Regions from separate parts of the Bacillus sp. mrc49 genome, predicted to be linked through region 4. Evidence: riboswitches for the same ligand, from Rfam matches in the RefSeq annotation. Region 4 holds a riboswitch; each other region holds the start of a gene.
The links. Region 4 has a riboswitch for S-adenosylmethionine ahead of CVN76_RS25065 (sugar ABC transporter substrate-binding protein). Riboswitches for the same ligand answer to the same signal wherever they lie in the genome.

Region 1 (5,949 bases), on a different contig from region 4:
GCGGTAGAAGTAGTGAAGAAAGATATCAAGTAAACGATAAGAAGCCTGTCAGTAAAGTGTCTCCATCAAAGGACATTTTAATAAAAGGGTAACTTGAAAAAGATGCTGTCTGCATTTTGCAGGCAGCATCTTTTTTTTATTTTATAGTCTTGGATTTGCTTCCAGTTTTGGGTGAACTGTACTTGGTCCGTTCCATTGCACTGCAGGTGCTCTCTTTCCGCGGGCGGTCCTTGAGCCTCCTCGGCATTCAGCCTGCGTAGTCTCAAGTAGACGCGCATTTCCCGCAGGAGTCTCGCGCCTTCCGTTCCATTCCACTTTGCGTGAACATGAAGATGGAATCCTGATTGCTTTCAATTTTGGAGGATTGGTACTTAGTCCGTTCCATTGCACTGCAGGCGCTCTCTTTCCGCGGGCGGTCCTTGAGCCTCCTCGGCATTCAGCCTGCGTAGTCTCAAGTAGACGCGCATTTCCCGCAGGAGTCTCGCGCCTTCCGTTCCATTCCACTTTTGCTTGAACATGAAGGTGGAATCCTGATTGCTTTCAATTTTGGAGGATTGGTACTTGGTCCGTTCCATTGCACTGCAGGTGCTCCTTTGAGCCTCCTCGGCTTTCAGCTGAAGTGCAAAGCAACGTTTTACGTATAGGCCCTCCAACTGTGGATAAATAATCGCTGACAGATCTTTTGTAATTGTATGCATAATAATCCATTTAAAGGTAAAAATAGAATTAATTTTCCGATGAGGTGAGGTAATGAAAGAGAAGGTATTGTACATATATCTATTGGTCTTGATTTTGGCAGGATGCACCTATGCCCCTTTACCGAAACAAAATGGAAACGCAGGTACGGAAAAAAATTTAACCAATGAAAAGATCCAGGACGGTGAGAAAACATTTCTGTTAATTGGGGTTGATTCCAGGGGAGAGAAAAAATCCCGGTCCGATGCGATCATGCTTGCCAGATACTTTCCTGAACAGGGGAAGCTGAAGCTGGCTTCTATCATGCGTGACAGTTATGTTAAAATCCCCGGCGTTCATCCTCAATACAATAAGATAAATGCTGCTTATTATTATGGGGGAAAGGAATTGCTTAAGAAAACCATCCATGATAGCTTTGGTGTCAAAGTCGATCATGTAGCTGTAATAGATTTTCAGGGATTTGTGAAGATGGTGGACTTGCTTGCCCCTGATGGGGTGGTGGTCGACGTCGATCAAACAATCATTGATGACATGAGCATCCAAGCAAGCACTGGTAAAAATGTGTTACATGGTGAGGAAATATTGAAATATGTCCGCTTTAGGCATGACGATGAAAGTGATTTTGGAAGGGTGGACAGACAGCAAGATGTGCTGCTTCAATTAAAAAACGGATTCATCAACCAAATCTCTTCCTTTGAAGGAGTGGTAGCCCTTCCTGACATAATTGAACAAGGCCTCTCCTATTTGGATACTGATATAGGTCTGAAAACGATATTGGAAATGGGACCGAAGGCCGTCATTCATGCACCGGAAACCGTCGAAACGTTGAGGATTCCTGTCGAAGGAAGCTTTAAAGATGCAGAATATCCCGAGATTGGGGCGGTGTTGGAAATGGATGAGACGAAAAATAAGCGGGCGCTTCAAAAGTTCTTTTCAAAGTAGGCAGGGGCATGCCCTTTTCGTAGCGAAAACCACAAACTGGTTTTGTTATTTTATAAAAGACCTCGTAAGAATAAATGAAAAAGCTATTTAATAAACGAGCATGGATTTGAATCCACGCTCGTTTTTTTAGTCACCACTCGAATGAAAGAACCGTCACTTCACGAAATTCGGGATGTTATTGGAAAAGTCCGGTTGAATGATCCCGTTCTCGGTGATGATGCTAGTGATGAAATGATTGGGCGTTACATCAAAGGCTGGATTGAATGTGTTGACGTTTTCCGGTGCGAACCTGATTCCTTGAATGGAGGTGATTTCGGCTCCATCTCGTTCTTCAATCGGGATGGACGCACCCGATTCAAGAGAAAGGTCGAACGTGCTTGATGGAGCGGCCACATAAAAAGGGATCCCGAAATGCTTGGCTAAGATGGCTAAGCCCAAAGTGCCTATTTTATTGGCTGTATCCCCATTTGCCGCAATCCGATCGGCCCCTACTATAATGGCATTGATTCGTTTTTGATGTATCGTATGCGCAGCCATATTATCAGAGATTAAGGTGACGTCAACACCTGCTTGCATCAGTTCCCAAGCGGTCAATCGCGCACCCTGCAGAACAGGTCTGGTTTCACAGGCGTACACTTTCAGCGGGAAATTCCGCTCTTTAGCTAGATGAAAAGGGGCCAGTGCCGTGCCATAACGGGCTGTGGCAATTCCACCCGCGTTGCAATGCGTCAATACGGAATCTCCTTTTGCGAATAACGATAAGCCATGCTCCCCGATTTTCCTGCACATTTCTTCATCTTCTGCAAAGATGGCTTTAGCCTCGAAAACAAGTGCTTCCTTGGCAGCAGAAATGCTTTGGGCCTCCATCAATTTATTCTTCATTCTCTTTAATGCCCAAAAAAGATTGACGGCAGTAGGCCTGGAAGAGGCGAGCCTTTCGATATGTTTCGTTACATTTTTTTTGAAATCCGCTAAATTCGTTGCAGCTTCCTGCTGGGCACCAAGTGCCACCCCGAATGCTGCTGTCAGTCCGATCGCTGGTGCACCGCGCACCTTTAATGTAAGGATGCTGTCATATACATCCTCAACCGAATGAAGTTTAATGAATTCAGTGATGGCAGGAAGGGCTTGTTGATTTAATAATGTGATATGGGTATTGTCCCATTGTACCGAATATGGTAAAGGTGCTATCGTCGTCACGTGCAGGTCTCCTTTTAGAGGGAAGATGAAGTCAGCGTTTGTTGCTTTATCCATTCGATGACCGCTGGAACATCCAATTCTTCCCGTTTTTTTATCAATAAAGCACCAAGCTTCAACGTGGCCGTTTTGGCCGCGATTTTCGTTTCTTTATCTTCCATGACATTTAAATCTGCGACATGAGAGAGGCCGATCGTTCTTCGAATCAATTCACATCCGGCAAAACCGAATGCATCCCGTTTGAATTTAGTCAGTAAATAAGGGAGATAGCCAGTCACATGGCGGAACGGACTTTTATTGTGGGTGTTCCATAGTTCCGCATAATTTTTTTCAAATGACCGCCAAAATTCATCGAGTTGTCTGAATATCTCTTCTTTTCCTGCTCCATTCCGAGTGACCGCCTGAAAGAGGAGATTGGCGGTGTATTGTCCAAGGTCAAAACCGACTGGTCCATAAAAAGCGAATTCAGGGTCGATAACTTTTGTTTCGGTTTCACTTGCAAATATACTTCCTGTATGTAAATCTCCATGCAGCAAGGCTTCCTGCTCGGTTTCGAAGCTTTGTTTCAGCTTAGCCACTTCTAAAATCACATCTTGATCATGCCAAATCCGTTTGGCGGCATCCGTTAATTCAACTTCGAAATCTCCAGGCAGCTCCTCGAAAAAAGGATCGGTGAAAATAAAGACCTCCGTGATTTTACAGAGCTCCGGATTCGTGAATTGCCGTGCCACTTCTTTTTTTGCGGAGGGCTCCAAATGATAATCGGAAGTGTAAAATGAAGTCTTCGCAACATATTCACCAATATGCTGCGAAAGCAATGGGAACGAATCGCCCGCAATCAATCCGCTTCTAGCAATTTTCAAGTGTGACAAGTCTTCCATGACCGTGATGGCTAGCTGCTCATCCGAATAATAGACTTGTGGTACGAATTCGGGACAATAGCTCCGGAAATGAATAAGGGCATTCGCTTCAATGGCAGCCCTTTTCAACGTCAGCGGCCAGCTTTCGCCAAGCACTTTGGCATAAGGGACCGCTTGCTTGATGATTATCCCTTTATTTGTGGCCGTGTCTGTAATATGGAACACATAATTCAAGTTACCATCACCAATTTCTTTACAGCTTAAATTCGCATCGGCATCTACCAACCCTAATTTTTTTGCAAGGATAATGGCCGTTGCGTTAGTCAATCTTGTAAAATTCGAATGGTTTTGAGTCATTTCTTTCCCCTCCACATTAAAAATAAGAATAAAAAAGCCTCTTTCCATAGAAAGAGGCAGAAGTATTAGCTTCGGACCTCTCATCTCCCAGAAAAGTGTTTTCTGGTGGAATTGGCACCGTGCTCTGCGGATTTTGCAATCCGGCGGTGTATCCGCCCCATTTCACAATGGTATTACAGTCGGTTGCTGGGCTTCATAGGGCCTTAATCCCTCAGCCTGCTCTTGATAAGAGTTTATATGTTTTCTGAAATTTTAATCTTCGGGAAAATAATATCAATCTTTTAAATAGTTTGTCAATGGCAAATTAATAATAATCAAGACGGCGATCTTCGAATACCGGCATTTTGTGGCGAGCGTTTGATACTTCGGTGAGGTCCAAGGTGCCTGTCAGTAGTTCGCTTTCCTCTCCTGCTTCACTTATGATATGCCCCCAAAGATCAATGTTCATGGAGTGACCGGCAAATACCTTATGGACAGCCGATCCTGAACGGTTCACGGCTACAACATAGGACTGGTTTTCGGTGGCAGGCAAGGCTGATCATTAAGGCTCTCCAGTGATCGAGTCTAGGCTTCGGCCATTCTGCGGTTACGAACAGAACTTCTGCCCCTCGAGCGGAGTGGGCACGCTGCCGCTCTGGAAAGCGGATGTCATGACAAATGAAACCGGCACATATTTTGTCATCAAGGGTAAATAAACCATCCTTTTCGCCTGGCTGCAAGAAATGATGTTCATCCATTAACTGAAACAAGTGAAGCTTATCGTACTCTTTAATGAGTTTCCCGTTCTTATCGATGATGACCATCGTGTTAAAGATCCTTTTGTGTTTTTTTTTTTTTGCGATGGAGCCGCCTATGATATGGATTTGGTGCTTCAGCGCCAAGTTCCTGAAAAATTCAATCGTCTTTTCTGCCTCTTCATCACCAATCTCATTCAATCTGGTCAAGTCATAGCCTGTAGCCCATAACTCTGGTAAAATAACCATATCTGCGTCTGCGTGCACGGCTTTTTCCAGCATTGTTCGGCCAGCTGATAATTGGGATCAGGCTGTCCGAATGCTATATCCATCTGGATGCAAGCCATCTTCCATTTCATTATGAAAACCTCCACAGGTAAAAATGCTTTACAAGATTATGATAAACATATATCATTTGTGACTAGAATTTCAAGAAATTTCAGAGAAGGTGAATAAATGTTGCAATTCGAAAAATCGAAACAGCTTCAACAACTTCCCAAGCAGTTTTTTGCTTCATTGGTCGCAAAGGTCAATGCAATTACTGCGCAAGGGCATGATGTCATTAACTTGGGCCAAGGGAATCCCGATCAGCCGACGCCTGTGCATATCGTGAAAAGTTTACAGGCTGCAGCTGAAAAAACGATCAACCATAAATATTCACCGTTCAGGGGACATCAATATTTAAAAGATGCGGCAGCTGCCTTCTACGAACGGGAATACGGCGTAAAGCTTGATCCGAATAGTGAAATAGCCATTCTATTCGGCGGAAAGGCAGGACTCGTCGAATTGCCCCAGTGTTTATTGAATCCAGGCGATACGATCCTCGTTCCAGATCCCGGTTATCCCGATTATCTTTCAGGTGTCGTCCTGGCGAAAGCGGAAATTGAAGGGATGCCGTTGAAGGAGGAAAATGCTTTTCTTCCGGATTACGAAGCTATACATAAAGATGTGCTGGATAAAGCGAAAATGATGTTCTTGAACTATCCGAATAATCCTACAGGTGCATCCGCAACGAAAGAATTCTTTACCGAAACCGTATCATATGCCAAAAAGCATTCAATATGTGTGGTCCATGATTTTGCTTATGGAGCCATAGGCTTCGATGGGAAAAAACCGGTTAGCTTTCTCGAGGCAGAGGGAGCGAAGGATGTTGGGATCGAAAT
Region 2 (5,949 bases), on a different contig from region 4:
TTAGTTGGTTCGTTTTTCTTTTTTATGGCCCTCACTATCCATAATCTGGAATGGAATACAAAAAAGAGACCATAAATGCACATTATCGTCTACACGATAACGCATTCATGGTCTCTCCTGTTCTCCGGCCGAGTTATTAACTTGATTTCAGTATACCATACTCCAATTGATTTTAGAAAGGAATTGCCTTGTTTTTTTTATTTAAAGGCCATCGCTGCATGTACGGCTTTTTTCCAGCCTCCATATAATTCTTCGCTTGCTTGCTGTTCCATGGCTGGTTTGAAGGTTTTATCTATCGCCCATTGCCGGGAGATTTCTTCTTGATCCTTCCAATAGCCAACAGCAAGTCCGGCTAGATAGGCAGCGCCTAGTGCGGTCGTTTCGTTTATCGTCGGTCTTTCGACAGGCACTTGCAGTAAATCACTTTGGAATTGCATTAAGAAATCATTTTTGACAGCCCCGCCATCCACTCTCAATGTCTGAAGCTCGATGCCGGAATCGGCCTCCATGGCGTCAAGGACATCTTTCGCTTGATAGGCCAATGATTCAAGCGTGGCCCGGATGAAATGTTCCTTTGAGGTACCTCGTGTCAATCCGAAAACGGCTCCCCGAACCTCGCTGTCCCAATATGGAGTCCCGAGCCCTACAAATGCCGGCACTACATATACGCCGTCCGTACTTTCGACTCGTTTTGCATAGGCCTCGCTGTCCTTGGCATCATTCAGCATCCTCAGTCCATCACGCAGCCATTGGATCGCTGAGCCGGCTACGAATATACTGCCTTCCAGGGCATACTCCACCTTCCCGTTCAATCCCCAAGCAAGCGTCGTCAATAGTCCATGTTCGGAACTGACAGCCTTGGTTCCTGTATTCATGAGCATGAAACAGCCAGTACCATACGTGTTTTTGGCCATTCCTTCACTGAAGCAGGCTTGGCCAAACAACGCTGCCTGCTGGTCACCGGCCGCGCCTGCAATCGGAATCGATTGTCCGAAGAAATGATACTCGATCGTACGTGCGTACTCTTCGGAGGAAGGCCTAACTTCCGGGAGCATCGATTTTGGAACGGTCAATATTTCCAGAAGTTCTTCATCCCATTTCAGTTCGTGGATGTTGTACATCAATGTCCGGGAGGCATTGGAATAGTCCGTGACGTGAGCCTTGCCCCCTGAAAGCTTCCAAATCAGCCAAGTATCGATGGTGCCGAATAATAGCTTGCCTTCATCCGCCCTTTGCCGTGCGCCTTCCACATTATCGAGGATCCATTTCACCTTGGTACCGGAAAAATAGGCATCGATCAGCAATCCCGTCTTATCCCGGAATAGGTCATTCAATCCCTTTTCCTTCAATTCATCGCAGATTTCGCTTGTTTGCCTGGACTGCCAGACAATTGCATTATAAACGGGGACCCCTGTCTCCTTATCCCAAACGACTGCCGTTTCACGCTGATTGGTGATCCCGATGCCGGCAACTTGCTCTGGCTTGACACCCGATTCGGAAAGCACCCCGGCAATTACCGCTAGAATCGATCCCCAAATTTCATTGGCATTATGCTCGACCCAGCCCGGCTTAGGAAAGTGCTGAGTGAATTCCTTTTGCGAAGAATGGACGATTTCGCCCTTTTGGTTAAATAAGATCGCCCGTGAACTTGTCGTTCCTTGGTCTAAAGATAAAATATACGTTTCCATGGTCAATGCCCTCCTTTAAATTAACTAGCGATATTCCTGCTTTCCAATTCATGCGCCTGCTTTTTCCCAAAAACATATGCTAGTGCCAATAGTATCACGCTTACTCCCAAAACAGACCAAAATCCTACTGTTATATCCCCCAAAAAGAATGCTTTATAACAAACGGCACCAAGTGAACCTCCAACGATCGGTCCAACGACCGGAATCCACGAGTAGCCCCAATTCGAGTTTCCTTTACCCGGTATCGGCAGCAAAAAGTGCGCGATGCGCGGTCCCAGATCTCGGGCCGGATTGATCGCATATCCTGTCGTGCCCCCAAGGGACATCCCGATCACGACGATCAGCAGGCCGACAGCGAATGGGTTCAAACCTTCCGTGAAATTATTGGCCCCGATGAATAATAGACCAAGGATAAGGATGAATGTCCCGATCATTTCACTTAATAGATTGGAAAATGTATGAGGGATGGCAGGCGCCGTGGCAAACACACCAAGCTTCGCACCTGGATCCTCAGTAGCCTTCCAGTGTGGCAAATAATGAAAGAATACGAGAGCTGCCCCCAAGATCGCTCCAATCAGTTGAGCAGCGATATAAACCGGCACATCCCTCCATGGGAATTCTCCAATGATGGCGAATCCGATTGTAACGGCCGGATTCAAGTGGGCACCGCTTATCGAGCCCACTGCAAAAACGCCCATCGTAACCGCCAGTCCCCAAGCAATCGTAATAACGATCCATCCCGCGTCTTTAGCATAAGAGCCCTTCAAACTTGAACCTGCCCCGATACCTGCACCGAATAATATCAAAATCATCGTGCCTACCAATTCTCCCCAAAATGGTGTCATGAATAAAACCTCTCCCCTAATTAATTGTAAATCTTTGACAACAAATAAAAGGAGATTCACAGCAGAACCATCCTCATAAAAAATATGAATGGCTCTGTTGTGAATCTCCTAGTCTCCGTCACATATATTAACTTGTAATTTACAATATACTAGGTTATGAAAACGCTGTCAAACACTTTGTGAAAAATCAATCTATTATTTTTGCATTTTTTTCTTTCAAGCCCGAATGGTTCAGACGATATCCCATAACTCGGTTTTGGAAGTGGTAATGGCCGATGCGCCTGCCTCTAGGGCGTTCAAGACTTCATCCGAAGTCCGGATAAGACCTCCTGCAAAAATAGGTGTTTGTAACCGCTCCTTCACTTCTTTTATCATCCAGGGCATGGCTCCCGGCAAAACCTCAATGTAATCTGGCTTGGTTTTCTGCACCAGCTTGTAGCTTTTCTCCAGCGCATGTGTGTCTATTAAAAAAATTCGCTGGATGGCAATGACACCCTTTTGCTTCGCTTTCAGAATAACGCTTGTTTTGGTGGAAATCAGCCCAAAGGGATTATATTCCTGACAAATGAATTCCGCCGCGTATTCATCACTTCTTATGCCATGGATCAAATCGACATGGTAAATCATTTTCTTATTATGCTGCTTTGCCATCATACTGACATTTTTCAATTGAGAGATATGAAGATCAAGAAATACCCCTATTTCATACGGGCTATCCAGGAATCTTTCGAAATCTTTCATGCTTGCCGAGGCAGGCAAAATCTTCTGATCCATTCATTTCCCCCCCCTTATCTTCCGGAAAAAAATCCAAACTTTTAGGAACTTAGTATATTTTAAAGAACTTGATTTATCAAACACATTTTTCTACCCCCGATAAATGACGCGCGCGAAAATGTATATACCCGTCATAAGGAAAGGTTCATTTTCAATCCTCCATCGACCAGCTCACAAGATTGGATCGTGCCTATCGGGATTTTCCTGACGATGTTCCAGGCATTCATATTCATTTTGATCCTTCTATTATCATATTCAAATATGGGCGGTCTGTTAAAAAGCTTTTGATTTATGAAATCCCTATCTATTGGCTTCAACTCGATCAATTCGAATGTTATCGTTCTTTTTTCCGTATGGACCGGCTTTAATGCCATTCGGAATGATACCTTTTTCTTGAACATCATTTTCTTCACTTCGGTCGTTCCCCAAAGGACCATATGCTCTGGCGTAATCTCGACATGGATATCACGCTCATATAATCGCGTTTTTATCATTCTCTCCAGCATGGCTGCCGTTAGCGTGATCGGCAATCCCTTCCCAAAAATAGTCGATGCATCGAATGCACTCATCCTGCTCCCATCCCTTCCAACTATACCTATTACCTCATATGGAACATCGTTTATAGCATATGTTAGGTCGGATTTCCTGTTCATTGCTTCAGGCCTCCCAATAATCGGTATATTCTAAATGTTTCGGTTTCAGACCTTGACCTTTGGAACAACTCCCTGTATAGTCGTAAGTAATTTAATAGACAACTCTTATCAAGAGAGGTGGAGGGACTGGCCCTTTGATACCTCAGCAACAGACTTTCGATGTACTGTGCTAATTCCAGAAGTGTAATAGCTTGAAGATAAGAAGAGTACATGACCTTGTTGCCTACCCCTCTTCTTATCTTTAAGAAGAGGTTTTTTATTTTGGCCGTTTTCGCATATTTTGTTGCTATTCACCAAGTCATGCGGTGTGGTTGATTGCCTTTTCAACGCTCGTATTAAAAACAACAATCCTTACGAAACGTGCCTTTATTTTATACAGGGAAAGAAGGAATGCAACATGTCAATCACTTTAACAAAGGCCCCATTCAGGGCGGATCACGTCGGAAGTTTATTAAGGCCGGATCGTATCCATCAGGCCAGAAAGCAATTTAAGGAAGGCGCCCTCTCTGCTGAGAGACTCCGCGAGGTTGAAACCGAAGAAATTAAACGGATCGTCGATAAGCAAATCGAAGTCGGCTTGGAGGTCGTGACCGACGGGGAATTCAGACGCACATGGTGGCACTTCGACTTCCTTGAGCATTTAAATGGCATCGAGGGGTACGTGACTGAAAAAGGACTCACATTCGATGGTGTCGAAACCGAGCGATACAACGTTCGCAATATCGGGAAGGTTTCATTCAACCCTAAGCACCCCTTCCTTAACGATTTTATCGAATTGAACAAAATCGTCGGCGGTCGTGCCGTCGCCAAACAAACGATTCCCAGCCCCAATCAATTATTTGCTGCCGGGGTTCATAATGAAGACATCTACCCTGATATTGAGGATTATGCAAATGATATCATCCAAACGTACCAGGATGCTTTAAAAGCCTTTTATGAGGCAGGTGTGCGTTACCTTCAACTGGATGATGTATACATTGCCAGACTTTCAGCTCCTGATTTCCAGTTCAAGGATGGAAAATATACGCGCGAACAATTAATCGATTTGGCTTTGCGTGTCATCAATGGATCATTGGAAGGCAAACCAGACGATTTGATCATCACGACACATCTATGCCGCGGAAACTACCAGTCGACCTGGGCATTCGAAGGCAGCTATGCCCGCATAGCCCCGACATTATTGGCAAAAGAAAAAGTGGATGGTTTCTTCCTCGAATATGACGATAATCGCTCTGGCGATTTCAAGCCATTGGAACACATCCCTACTGGCGGGGCGAAGGTCGTACTTGGAGTCGTCACGTCCAAAAATGGGGAAATCGAAGACAAGGAAGCCATCAAGGCCCGCATTAAAGAAGCCGCTCAGTTCGTTCCGCTCGAGCAATTATGCTTAAGCCCGCAATGCGGATTCGCTTCCACCCATCATGGCAACAAGCTTACGGAAGAACAACAATGGGAAAAACTGAAATTCGTCGTTGATGTAGCAAAAGAAGTGTGGGGATGATTCATCCCAAAAGGCCATTCCCCTTATTGGGAAATGGCCTTTTCGGTGCATCTGCTATTGGGGGGCATTTTCTTTTATACGTGAAACAAGCTCCTCGAGCCATTCGGCTGTATGCTGTGCCCGGCTGTATGAATGCTCCTTAATGAATTTATATCCCAAATATTGATCAGAATCCTCATCAACCGGCTGGTCAAAACTTAAATATGTTTCCCATGCCAATCGATGCTCATCAATTTTGCGCTCTAAGATCGCAATTACTTTTTCGCTATCCACATGCTTGATATTCGTCAGTGCAATATACATATCCGTGATTTGGGAGGCTTTTTCGAACGTTTGATAAATCCGTTTTACCAATTCTCCCCTTCCCTTTTCCGTAATTTGATAGACATGTTTATCTGGCCGATTCTCTTCCTTTATCGTTTCGACCGGCTCGATAAACCGATTGGCAGCCAGCTTGTCAAAATGGTAATACAATTTACTTTCGGTAA
Region 3 (5,949 bases), on a different contig from region 4:
ACAAGCTGAGTTGCCGGACTTGAAGGTCACCGATTTGGCCGATATCATCCCCTACATACTATTGAATCGGCAATCTGATGCGAATACGCAATGGTATATCAATCAGATTCTTGGCAAGACCAGGAAGGATACAGAGCTTATCAATACGATCAAAACGTATATCGAGTGCAATTCCAATGCCACACATGCCGCCAAACAGCTTTATATACACCGGAACAGCCTGCAGTACCGGATAGACAAATTCACCGAGAGGACAGGACTCGATATAAGAAACTTTCGGCACGCATTGACTGCTTACTTGCTTATGTTATTGAATGATTGACTTTCAGTATGCAAGAAAAGGATCATTATCCTTTTTTTGTGCAATGTGCACATACTTTTTTCTATACTGATAGCTTAGACTATAGTTAATTGGTACAAGTAATCAGTAGTTTAAAAGGGGGATTTTTTCATGGCAGAGCTAGTATTGGATCATATTTTCAAGATTTATGATAAAAAGGTGACGGCTGTTAAGGATTTTAACCTTCATGTGGCCGATAAGGAATTCATTGTGTTTGTAGGACCTTCCGGCTGCGGGAAATCGACGACTCTACGGATGATTGCCGGCCTTGAGGACATCTCACAGGGTGATTTATATATCGACGGCAAACGAGTCAATGATGTACCGCCAAAAGATCGTGATATCGCTATGGTTTTCCAAAACTACGCTTTATATCCCCATATGTCCGTCTATGACAATATGGCATTCGGATTAAAACTCAGGAAAACGCCAAAAGCGGAAATTAAGCAAAGGGTCACTGAAGCGGCAAGGATCCTTGGTCTTGAAGAATATCTAAACAGAAAACCTAAAGCGCTTTCAGGCGGGCAGCGCCAACGTGTGGCACTTGGCCGTGCAATAGTAAGGGACGCAAAAGTTTTCTTGATGGATGAGCCATTATCCAATCTTGACGCAAAACTCCGGGTCCAAATGCGCGCGGAAATAGCCAAGCTACATAAACGCCTTGACACAACGACGATATATGTCACACATGACCAAACGGAAGCGATGACGATGGCGACAAGGCTTGTCGTCATGAAGGACGGGATCATCCAACAGGTCGGTGCCCCAAAAGACGTATATGAGAAACCGATCAACGTTTTCGTCGGAGGCTTTATTGGATCACCTGCCATGAACTTCTTCAACGGGACATTAAAAGAAGGCTTCATCAAAATGGGTGAGCAAACGTTTGAGATACCTGCAGCGAAAATGAGAATGCTGCGTGATCAAGGCTATGTCGGAAAAGATATCATCCTTGGCATCAGGCCGGAGGATTTCCATAATGAAGGTGAATACTTCACGGATTCCCCGAATGCCCTATTCAAAACCCACATCGATGTGGCAGAACTCATGGGGGCGGAAATCATGCTTTACTCCACGCTTGAAGGACAGGACTTCGTTGCACGGGTAGATGCCAAAAATATCATTCATGCAGGCGAAAAAATCGAGCTTGCCCTCGATATGAATAAAGCCCACTTTTTCGATAAAGGCAGCGAACACCGCATTTTTGTCGAAGAGGACGAACAGATGCAGGAAGGTTTGAAATTGTCTGCTAACTAAACATAAAAAAATACCCGTTCATGAACGGGTATTTTTTTATGTTTAGCCGGGATTCAAGGACTCTCCTATTCCTGAACCAATACCACTTCATCATGTCCGCATTCAGGGCATTTCATAAGGTGTGGGCATTGGCCTTTTTGTAAGGATTGGGGGCAGCCGTCATTTAGCTTAAGTGTATCGATATCCATATAAGCACTGTATTCATCAGCGTAATCCATGAATTTCCCTTTATCGTCAAGATCATTGCCGCATTCGGGGCAATTCACATGGATTTTTCTCAGACCGTTGCAAAGCGGGCATAAAGACATTGTTTTTCCTCCATTTCCAGCCTTTGATCCTTAGTATTTGTTGATAGGATGATTTTAACACATTGAAACACCCTCCCAAAAGAAACAGTGGGAGGGCATTCTTCTGCTATTATTTATTGACCATGTTAGCTGGGTCGACCCATGCATTGAATTCATCTTCCGTCAGGAATTCCAATTTTAACGCCGCTTCTTTAAGAGTTGAGTTGTCCTTGAATGCAGTTTTGGCAATTTTGGCCGCTTTTTCATAACCTATGTGCGGGTTCAACGCCGTTACAAGCATCAGCGAACGGTCTACATTTTCTTTGATTTTATCTTCATTGGCAGTGATGCCGACTGCACAGTTATCGTTGAAGGAATGAATGCCGTCCGTCAATAATTTAACCGTTTGCAGGAAGTTGTAGATGATGACCGGTTTGAATACGTTCAATTCGAAGTTTCCTTGGCTGGCTGCAAAACCAATCGTGGCATCGTTACCAACTATTTGTGTTGCAATCATGGTAAGCGCTTCACTTTGGGTTGGATTGACCTTCCCTGGCATGATGGAGCTTCCTGGTTCATTTTCCGGGATGGCAATTTCACCAATTCCGCTTCTAGGGCCGCTTGCCAGCCATCTGACATCGTTGGCAATTTTCATTAAATCCGCTGCCAATGCTTTCAGTGCGCCATGGGCATACACGATTTCATTATGGCTTGTCAGGGCATGGAACTTATTATCCGATGTGACAAATGGATGTCCTGTATCCGCAGCGATTTGTTTTGCGGAAAGTCCAGGGAATTCTTTTTTTGTATTGATTCCGGTTCCAACAGCCGTTCCGCCCAGCGCTAGGTTCAATAATTTTTGGCTGCTTTCCTCAATCATCTCCAGGTCTTTATCAAGCATCGCTTTCCAACCGGATATTTCTTGTCCTAAAGTTAACGGTGTTGCATCTTGAAGATGTGTACGGCCAATTTTCACGACATCCCAAAATTCTTTTTCTTTTGCATCAAATGTATCTCTTAGTACTTTGATCGCAGGGACCAGCTTTTCAGCAACTTCCATGAAGGCTGCAATATGCATGGCAGTAGGGAATGTATCATTGGAGCTTTGGGCTTTGTTAACGTCATCATTCGGATGAAGGGCAACAGATTCCCCTATTTCTTTTAACCATTCATTTCCTTTGTTAGCGACCACTTCATTCACGTTCATATTACTTTGCGTGCCGCTCCCCGTTTGCCAGACAACAAGCGGAAAATGTTCATCAAGCGTACCTTCGAGGATTTCACCGCATATCTTGACGATGGCATTCTTTTTCACTTCCGATAAATCACCAAGATCATAGTTCACCTTCGCTGCAGCCTGCTTAACGTATGCAAACGCACGCACCAATTCAATCGGCATTCTTTCGTTACCGATTTTGAAATTGTTCCGGCTTCTCTCGGTCTGTGCTCCCCAATATTTATCAGCAGGCACTTTCACTTCACCCATCGTATCTCGTTCGATTCTGTATTCCATGTGTTCTCCTCCTATGGTTGCACTATTCATCGAAGATCTTATGTATTAATAAATGAATAATGTCGTAATATTCTTTCTCTCCATCCATTGTACAAACATTATTATTTTAAAGCAAAAAAAACCGGTCAAGCCTGTTCTTTTTTCTAAAGGGATCATTCAGGTTTCACTTGAAGGCTACTTCGCCTACATTTCCAGTTTTTTTTATTAACGTAAAACGTTGCCACGCTGGGTTTCAATAGGTACATCCATGCAATCCCTTACCAAATTCTCCTTGACAGTATTTTGTATATATAGTAAATTCAAAAGAAATTGAATAATCTAAACTCTTATCGAGAGAGGTAGAGGGAATGGCCCGATGACACCTCAGCAACCTTCATTTGTTCCAACGAATGAAAAGGTGCTAATTCCACAAGTTTTTGAACTTGGAAGATAAGAAGAATGACTCGTCACCATTTAATCAAAGTCTTCTTCTTAAAGAAGACTTTTTTTTATTTTTATTACGCAAAGGAGCAGTGAAAATTATGTACAAAACTGAAACATATCTTGCTCAATTAGGAAATCGCAGTGAAACGGCGACAGGAACGGTCAATCCTCCCGTCTATTTCTCGACAGCCTTTCGTCACGAAGGGATTGGCCAATCGACTGGCTTCGATTATACAAGGACAGGTAATCCCACACGCCAACTATTGGAACGTTCGATCGCCGATCTCGAAAAAGGCGATCAAGGTTATGCCTGCAGCTCGGGGATGGCCGCCATTTCTACGATACTGGCGCTTTTCAAATCGGGTGATGCTTGGATTGTCAGCGAAGACCTTTATGGCGGTACATATCGTCTCTTGGAACAAGGCTTTAAGAAATGGGGATTGAAGTGTGACTATGTAAACACATGTTGTTTGGAGGATATCGAGAATGCCATCACTCCTCACACGAAAGCCATCTTCATCGAAACTCCCACTAATCCCCTTATGCAGCAAACGGATATTGGCGCCATTGCCGCATTGGCCAAACGATTCAATGTATTGCTGATCGTTGATAATACTTTTTACACGCCTCTCATTCAAAAGCCCATCCTACTTGGCGCCGATATCGTGATTCACAGCGCAACCAAGTATCTCGGCGGCCATAACGATGTACTCGCCGGACTGATCGTGGCTAGCGGCGCGGAATTATGCGAATCACTAGCCTTCCATCATAATGGCACAGGAGCTGTGTTGAGCCCCTTTGATTCATGGTTGTTGATGCGCGGAATGAAAACTCTTGCACTTCGGATGGAACGCCATGAAAAGAATGCGAAGATACTTGTTGATTACTTGTCGGAGCATGATTGTGTAACGGACGTATTGTATCCCGGAAGAGGCGGCATGATTTCTTTCCGGATCATCGATGAAGACGCTGTCAACCCATTTTTACAATCGCTCTCACTGATTTCGTTTGCAGAAAGCCTTGGCGGTGTTGAAAGCTTCATCACGTACCCGGCCACACAAACACATGCCGATATACCTCTTGAGGTCAGGACGGCGAACGGGGTTTGTAATCGCCTTCTCCGCTTTTCCGTAGGCATCGAAGACAGCGGAGATTTGATTTCCGACTTGCAGCAAGCATTCGCGCATGTAAAAAGGGAGGCACTTCGATGACAGATCATGATTTTAGCTTTGAAACCAAATTGCTTCATAATCAACATAAATTCGATGCAACGACTGGCGGTGTGAGCGTTCCGATTCAGCACGCCTCCACTTTCCATCAATCCGATATCGATCAATTCGGCAAATATGATTACAGCCGAAGCGGGAATCCGACTCGCGAAGCGTTGGAAGAAATCATTGCCGAACTTGAAGAAGGCACACATGGCTTCGCCTTTTCCTCAGGTATGGCGGCCATTTCAACAGCTTTTCTGCTGTTATCTGCCGGGGACCATATCATCATTTCCGAAGATGTGTACGGGGGAACGTTCAGGATGGTCACCACAGTCCTGACCCGTTTCAAAATTGAACATACTTTCGTTGATATGACGGACCTCGAAAGCATCGAAGCGGCCGTTAAGCCAAATACGAGGGCCATTTACATCGAAACGCCTTCAAATCCATTGCTGAAAGTGACCGATATTTCCGCCGTATGTGATATCGCCAAAAAAATTGGTGCCTTAAGCTTTGTCGATAATACATTCTTGACGCCAGCACTGCAAAAGCCTTTAACACTTGGCGCTGATGTTGTCCTTCATAGTGCTACGAAGTTCTTGTCCGGGCATAGTGATGTAGTAGCTGGGCTTGCAGTGGTAAAAGACCCTATATTGGCGCAAAGGCTCGGTGCCCTCCAAAACTCCTTCGGGGCCGTTCTTGGTGTTCAGGACGCCTGGCTTGTGATGAGGGGGCTGAAAACCTTGTCCGTAAGAATGGATCACTCCCAAAAAGGGGCTGAAAAAATTGCCGCCTACTTGAAGAAACATCACTTGGTGAAAAAGGTTTATTATCCTGGACTTGCGGATCATCCCCAGCATGCCATCCAGAAGAGTCAATCGCTTGGGGCGGGAGCGGTCCTTTCCTTTGAATTGGCAA
Region 4 (5,949 bases):
TGTTGGTTTGAATGAAAGATGGATTGGAAGCGGCAAAGATTCCAATCAAAAGGATAATCGTCAATATCGTGCCGTATTTATAGAAAAACTCGAACAACTCCACCTTTCTTTTTTTCGCGGTCTCTGTAACAGGAACGATTGTGTTCATCCTATTTTCCTCCTGTTGAATAGAATAATAGTTCTTCTTCATTGGTTTTCTTTGTTTGTAGTTCGATGACCGTTGTTCCATCGTATAACACATATGTCCGATTGGTAATGCCGATGATTTCGGAAAGCTCCGAGGACGCATAAATGATCGCTTTCCCCTTCCTGGCAAGCTTTGCAATCAATTCGAATATATCCTTTTTTGCTCCAACATCCACCCCTTTTGTCGGTTCATCGAATATGTATACATCCGCATCCGCCAAAAGCCACTTCCCGATGGCAACCTTTTGCTGATTACCTCCTGAAAGGTTTTCGACCTTCGCTTCACCAGAGGAAGCCTTGATGCCGAGACTCACAATCATCTCCTTCGCTTTTTCCTTTTCCGCCTTACGATCCACAACACTGAAAGTATTGCAGAATGTGCCGATACTGGCTGCAGTCAAGTTCGCCGTAACGGTTTCCTGAACAAGGACCCCTTCTTTCCTGCGTTCCTCCGGTACAAGTGCCAAACCGCTTTTTACCGCATCATGCGGTGATTTCAAGGAAACCCTTCTGCCGTTCAGTATGACTTTTCCCGTACTAATCGAAGTATGTCCAAACAGGACTTTACACAGCTCCGTTTTCCCAGCCCCGACCAAGCCTGCCAAGCCGACTATCTCTCCTGCCTTCAAATGCAGACTGACATCCTTAATCTTCCCCGCGTCTGATAATCCCTTCACTTCCAGAACGACGTCACCAATTGCGGCATTCACTTCCGGGAACTGTTCATCCATCCTTTTCCCAAGCATGAGCTCAACCACTTCACTCTGGGTGATATCGCCCATTTCTCGGCAGGCGACACGCTCTCCATTCCTCATGATCGTGATTTCCTCACAAACCCTAAAAATTTCTGGGAGACGATGGGAGATGAAAATGATTCCTACACCCTTTTGCTTTAATTCATTTACAATTCGAAAAAGTTCCGAGGTCTCCGTATGGCTTAACGGGGCAGTTGGTTCGTCGAGAATCAAGAATTTGCATTCAGTCGAAACGGCCCTGGCTATGAGGACCATCTGCTTTTGGGCCAGGGTCAGATCTTTCACCAATTTTTTCGAAGGAACATGAATGTTCATATCTTCAAGAATCTGTGTGGCCGTGCTGTGCAGATCTTTCCATTTGACCAGCTGTTTCTTGCCCATGTTTTGGACCATTTCATTCAGCATTACATTTTCACCGACGGTTAAGTATGGGATGAGTGCCGTATCCACTTCCTGATACACGATTTGAATGCCATGTTCCTGCGCTTCCTTTGGCGAACGGATTTCCCGCTTCATCCCATCGAGATAAATGTCACCTGAATAATGAACATGTGCCCCTGATAAAACTTTCATCAACGTGGATTTCCCTGCCCCGTTTGCACCGACCAATGCATGGGCGGTTCCTGACCGTACCGAAAAATCAACGTCATTAAGCGCCTTGACCCCAGGAAATTCAATCGAAATGCCTTTCATTTCAAGTTGTGTGGCCATGTCCATTCCCCCTACCTGAACAGACACTCCCCTTCATAGGAAAGAGAGTGCCTCTTTTTTTACTTTTTATAGTGATCTTTCAAGACTTTCATCCAATCTTCTTCAAATTCGCTGGATTCACCCCATCCATCGACAATTCCAGATAGGTTCGTCATGTTTACCGCTTCTTTTGAAGCCTGGATTTGCTTTTGTGAAATGAGCGAAGCCTCTAAATCATATGTTTGCGGCGTATCCTCGCCCGCTAATTTTTTTGCCAATATCCTCATATTCACAGCCCCGATCAACTTTGGATCGACTGCTGCCGTGTAGGACCATGAGCTATCAGCAGAGTGCATTTCCTGAAGATCTGCATTGGATACGTCAATTCCGTATATCTTCACCTCATCACGGCCAGCTTCTTTTATCGCCCTGGCTGCTCCGATAGCAAACGCATCCCATGTTGCGAAAATGGCATCCAATTTACCTTTAGGATATTTATTCAGCATTGCGGCTACTGCATTCTGTGTCTGAACCGAAGTATCGGCAGATGCCACCCCGAACCTTTCGACTTCTTTTATACCAGGATTTTCTTTTAATTTTTCCTGATAGACGGCATTTCTTCTCACCATTGGGGGAAAACCATCCACCCACAGATAGGCGATTGCCGCTTTACCTTTCTGTTCTTCTATCAACTTATCAAAAGCAAGTGTTGCCAGCGCTTCATCATCCTGTGAAGTTAATGTAACACCGTCTATCTTGGATAAATCGCTTATGGAGTCGAAGGTGACAACGCTTTTTCCTGCATCAACCAGTTTTTGAACATCATTGACTGTTGCTGCATCATCCCCATGGGAAATGATATAGCCGTCATAATCCTGCTGCAAAGCCTGGGCTATGGCATCATGGAATTTGGCCGTATCACCATTTGCTGTATATGTATCCACTTGGAACCCCAGATCTTCCCCTTCTTCCTTCGCTCCAGCCAAATATTGGGCCGTATGATCATCTCCGCCTATTTTACGGATGACTTTGATTTTGGCTCCTTCCCCCTCGGCAAATCTTTCTGGAACATTTTCAAATGAAACTTTTTCTTCTCGCTTCGGTTCCGTTGAACTCTGTCCTGAAGAGCAACCCGTTAAAAGCAAAGCAGAAGCGATAGCTGTAATGATTGCAGCGTTAATAGACTTTCTCATCCTGTTTCCCCCATTTTCTTCAATTATTCTTATCTGTTAAGTTGGTGTAAATCCTAAAATAAAAACCTCTCTAGTAATAGAGAGGTTTAATCGGCTGTTTTGCAGACTTGTCCCTCTCTTATCTGTCAAAACATTTCTGTTTTGCAGGATTTAGCACCAATTCCTAATGGAACGGTTGCTGGGCATCTTAGGGCCAGTCCCTCCGCCACTCTTGATAAGAGAATATATTGTGTTACGTTTTTCGTAATTACCACTTTATAGGGATATAGTCGTAAAGTCAATAGATTTTTGAATATTTGAAATGTTCGTCATGACTATTTATTTTCTTTGCAGTTGGGCTAGACGCTTTTTCTCGATTTTTTCCAGTCTCTCCAGCTGGCGCAATTTGACTTCGAACAGAGTGATAGGGTCACGGTAAACTTCCGGGTTTTCCTTCATATGCTCCAAGGCGGCCTGGTAGTCTTTAATTTCCGTCTGCGTTTGTTCTATCGTTTTTTGCAGTAAGGCAAATGAGCTGCGATAGAAAAGTGAGATGTCCCGATCCAAGGATTTTTCAAACAATCCGAATTGGGTCAGGAAGCGATCCGTTATCATCTCCGCTACATCCTGGTAATCTTCGCCTTCCAAGTATTTCTTATAACGATTGTACATATTGGCTTTATTTTGCGGAATCGCCCCAAATAGTTTTCCTGCTCCTTTGAGCAGCAGCTGCGATGGCGTCCTGCGCAATAAGATATTGACGTTTTCGATCCGGATGCTGCTTGTCATCCGGTCCGCATCACGGCGCCAGTCATCCAATACCCTGAAGTCCCCGGCAAGCATGATCCGTTCTTCCTTGTATAGTTCATTGAATCCTGAACTCATCTCATCCATAAACTGCTGGCTTTGTGAGAATTCCATTTGGGAGCTGGCAATCCAGTCTTGCAGCGAACGGTAATATTGCGGCATGATTTTATCGGAAATGAAAGCTTGGATCCGATCATTCATTTCCTGATTCAACTCGATATGGACCTGACTGAAATCACTGCTTTCCGTTAACGATTTAGAGCAATCCCTCAGTAATTCGGGGATGTTGGAAGAAAGCTGATTTTTCACTTCATCTTTAATCAAACGGTACGCCCTTATGATATTTTCACTTTTTTCTTTTTCCAAATCTGCCAGCTGGTTGACAGCGCCATTCAGCTTGACCTCCATCTGTTCATTCCAAGAGATGGAATGCTCACATTTCCGCTCGTTGGCGGCCCGTTTTTCTAACAAATAAGATAAAGTTTTGCGAATGAACGCAAGGATTTTTTCAGATCTTCTCTCCATCCAATTGCCATCTTGATAATTTGATTGAAGGAAAGCCGAAAGGTCCTTCAGCTGCTGCTTGCTATCATAAAGCTTGGAGAAGGCGAAAACTTTCGCATTCGGGAAATATGCATTCACTTTATCCCAAGTTTCGTCTTCCATCCGTACTGCCACTTGATCGCTGTAAATCGTATCCATCTTATTCAACAAGAAGTGTATCGGCAGCTTCGGAGCCAGCTTTTGAATCTCCAATAACAGATCCCGTTCGCTTCCGGTGAAAGGAGCCCGTGCGTCAAGGACGAACAATAGGCCATCACTGCCATGCAAATAGCCTTGGAAATCAGATTCGACGCTTTTTTCCCCATTGAATCCAGGGGTATCCAACAGCCTCAGGCGATTATTCTTCAGGTAGTCACTAATAAGCGTAACATCGACAATAGTCCCCCGCTGACGGCGCGTTTCATCCAATTCCGTTAATTCCATCACAGCCTTGCGCTCTGTGTCCGTGATTTCGAGGATTTCCAAATCATCTCCATCTTTAACACTGACCAGGGACGAATGATCTTCGGCAGCAATGCTCTCGCCGACAATCGACTGAATGAAGGAAGTCTTGCCATTGCCTGCACTCCCAACTAGCAACAGATTGAAATTGGCGGTATCTTTAAGCCCCTCGACCATCCACTTCAGCTTGTTGCCGACCCTTAAATCATTCTCTTCAGCCCACTGGATAATGGAATTGAAGAGTTTTTCACCAGCTTCTAGCCCGCCTCCCAATTTAGGGGACTTCGCCAACAGACTTTCTGCATCCTGAATGACCAGTGCATTGATCGTATCAGGGAATATTTCATTCCAGGACAACGCAGAGGCTGCTGCAAATAACGAGAGCTCCCCATCTGCAATTTTCAGCCAGTTTTCCAGGAGCCTTGGCACGACAGGACTCAGCTCCTTGATCAAATGAGTTCCTTCCAGCAGACTTGCATAGGCATCCCGGTAAAGGACGGTAAGCTCTTCCCAGACGTCTCCTTGATTTAATTCAATCATCTCTATCAAGTTATTGATCACTTTGAGCCATTCGAAATACGAATCGGTATATTTATAATTTTTCCAAAGGGCAACCGTCATTTTTTCGAAACGATTCTGGTCGAGCGCATATAGCGAACCTAAGACATTTGAAAAATAATCCGGAGCCATCGATTGAGCGACTCCCTGCTGGATATATGTTTTCAGCACATCGAACCAGCTCATTGATTCCGTACGGATACTTTCGTCCGACGCTAGGACCACTGCGCTGTTCCAATCCTTTTGTTCTTCAAAAAAGGCGCGTGCAATTTCCGTGACATTCGGGTAATCCGGTTGAAACTCAACGGCTTCCTTCACGACTTTGGACGCCAGGTCATTTCTTGATTCCACTATGTAAAGGGAAAACAATTGCAAAAGAACCTCCGTTTTCAACACCGCTTCATCGGTAACCACGGATTTATAGATATCTTCTGCCGTTGAATACATTTCCAGTTCAAAATAGGCGTCAGCGATATTTTTCTTCGCCCACGATCCAAGCTCGCCTTCAATGTTTTCCCATTTGAAAATGGCCGCTTCATAGTCATGGTGCTGAAAGTATACTTCCCCTTGTGCATATCGAATTGCGGTCAAATCCGCTCTTTCCTTTTTTTGTTCCACGAGAAACAATTCACCCAAAGCTTGAATTGGATGCTTCGTTGCATCCTCAATCATCGTTTCATAATATTTTTTTTCGATTAGACGTTCGTCCATCTTTATTCCCCCGATATATTTCATATTTTCAATTAAAGGATGTTCACTGATTTGCTAGAGCCTTC

Region 1: another riboswitch for S-adenosylmethionine. It lies ahead of mtnK (S-methyl-5-thioribose kinase); the one in region 4 lies ahead of CVN76_RS25065 (sugar ABC transporter substrate-binding protein).
Region 2: another riboswitch for S-adenosylmethionine. It lies ahead of CVN76_RS19985 (5-methyltetrahydropteroyltriglutamate--homocysteine S-methyltransferase); the one in region 4 lies ahead of CVN76_RS25065 (sugar ABC transporter substrate-binding protein).
Region 3: another riboswitch for S-adenosylmethionine. It lies ahead of CVN76_RS26825 (methionine biosynthesis PLP-dependent protein); the one in region 4 lies ahead of CVN76_RS25065 (sugar ABC transporter substrate-binding protein).

The regions. Positions count from the first base shown of each region.
Region 1 is NZ_PHNG01000778.1:15,030-20,978, reverse strand. It holds gene CVN76_RS24160 (S41 family peptidase) at 1-33, shown strand, start outside; gene CVN76_RS31225 (hypothetical protein) at 372-698, opposite strand; gene CVN76_RS24145 (LCP family protein) at 751-1,638, shown strand; gene mtnA (S-methyl-5-thioribose-1-phosphate isomerase) at 1,792-2,838, opposite strand; gene mtnK (S-methyl-5-thioribose kinase) at 2,853-4,052, opposite strand; SAM riboswitch class I at 4,130-4,284, opposite strand; partial or broken gene CVN76_RS24130 (carbon-nitrogen family hydrolase) at 4,357-5,145, opposite strand; gene CVN76_RS24125 (pyridoxal phosphate-dependent aminotransferase) at 5,243-5,949, shown strand, end outside.
Region 2 is NZ_PHNG01000712.1:266-6,214, forward strand. It holds gene glpK (glycerol kinase GlpK) at 198-1,688, opposite strand; gene CVN76_RS19970 (MIP/aquaporin family protein) at 1,709-2,533, opposite strand; gene CVN76_RS19975 (glycerol-3-phosphate responsive antiterminator) at 2,765-3,307, opposite strand; gene CVN76_RS19980 (hypothetical protein) at 3,439-3,960, opposite strand; SAM riboswitch class I at 4,063-4,164, shown strand; gene CVN76_RS19985 (5-methyltetrahydropteroyltriglutamate--homocysteine S-methyltransferase) at 4,358-5,461, shown strand; gene CVN76_RS19990 (PadR family transcriptional regulator) at 5,516-5,949, opposite strand, start outside.
Region 3 is NZ_PHNG01000800.1:103,290-109,238, reverse strand. It holds gene CVN76_RS26845 (PucR family transcriptional regulator) at 1-322, shown strand, start outside; gene CVN76_RS26840 (ABC transporter ATP-binding protein) at 452-1,597, shown strand; gene CVN76_RS26835 (hypothetical protein) at 1,663-1,905, opposite strand; gene fumC (class II fumarate hydratase) at 2,015-3,397, opposite strand; SAM riboswitch class I at 3,721-3,833, shown strand; gene CVN76_RS26825 (methionine biosynthesis PLP-dependent protein) at 3,919-5,031, shown strand; gene metC (cystathionine beta-lyase) at 5,028-5,949, shown strand, end outside.
Region 4 is NZ_PHNG01000788.1:31,517-37,465, reverse strand. It holds gene CVN76_RS25075 (ABC transporter permease) at 1-148, opposite strand, end outside; gene CVN76_RS25070 (sugar ABC transporter ATP-binding protein) at 150-1,652, opposite strand; gene CVN76_RS25065 (sugar ABC transporter substrate-binding protein) at 1,712-2,824, opposite strand; SAM riboswitch class I at 2,940-3,045, opposite strand; gene CVN76_RS25060 (GTPase domain-containing protein) at 3,143-5,884, opposite strand.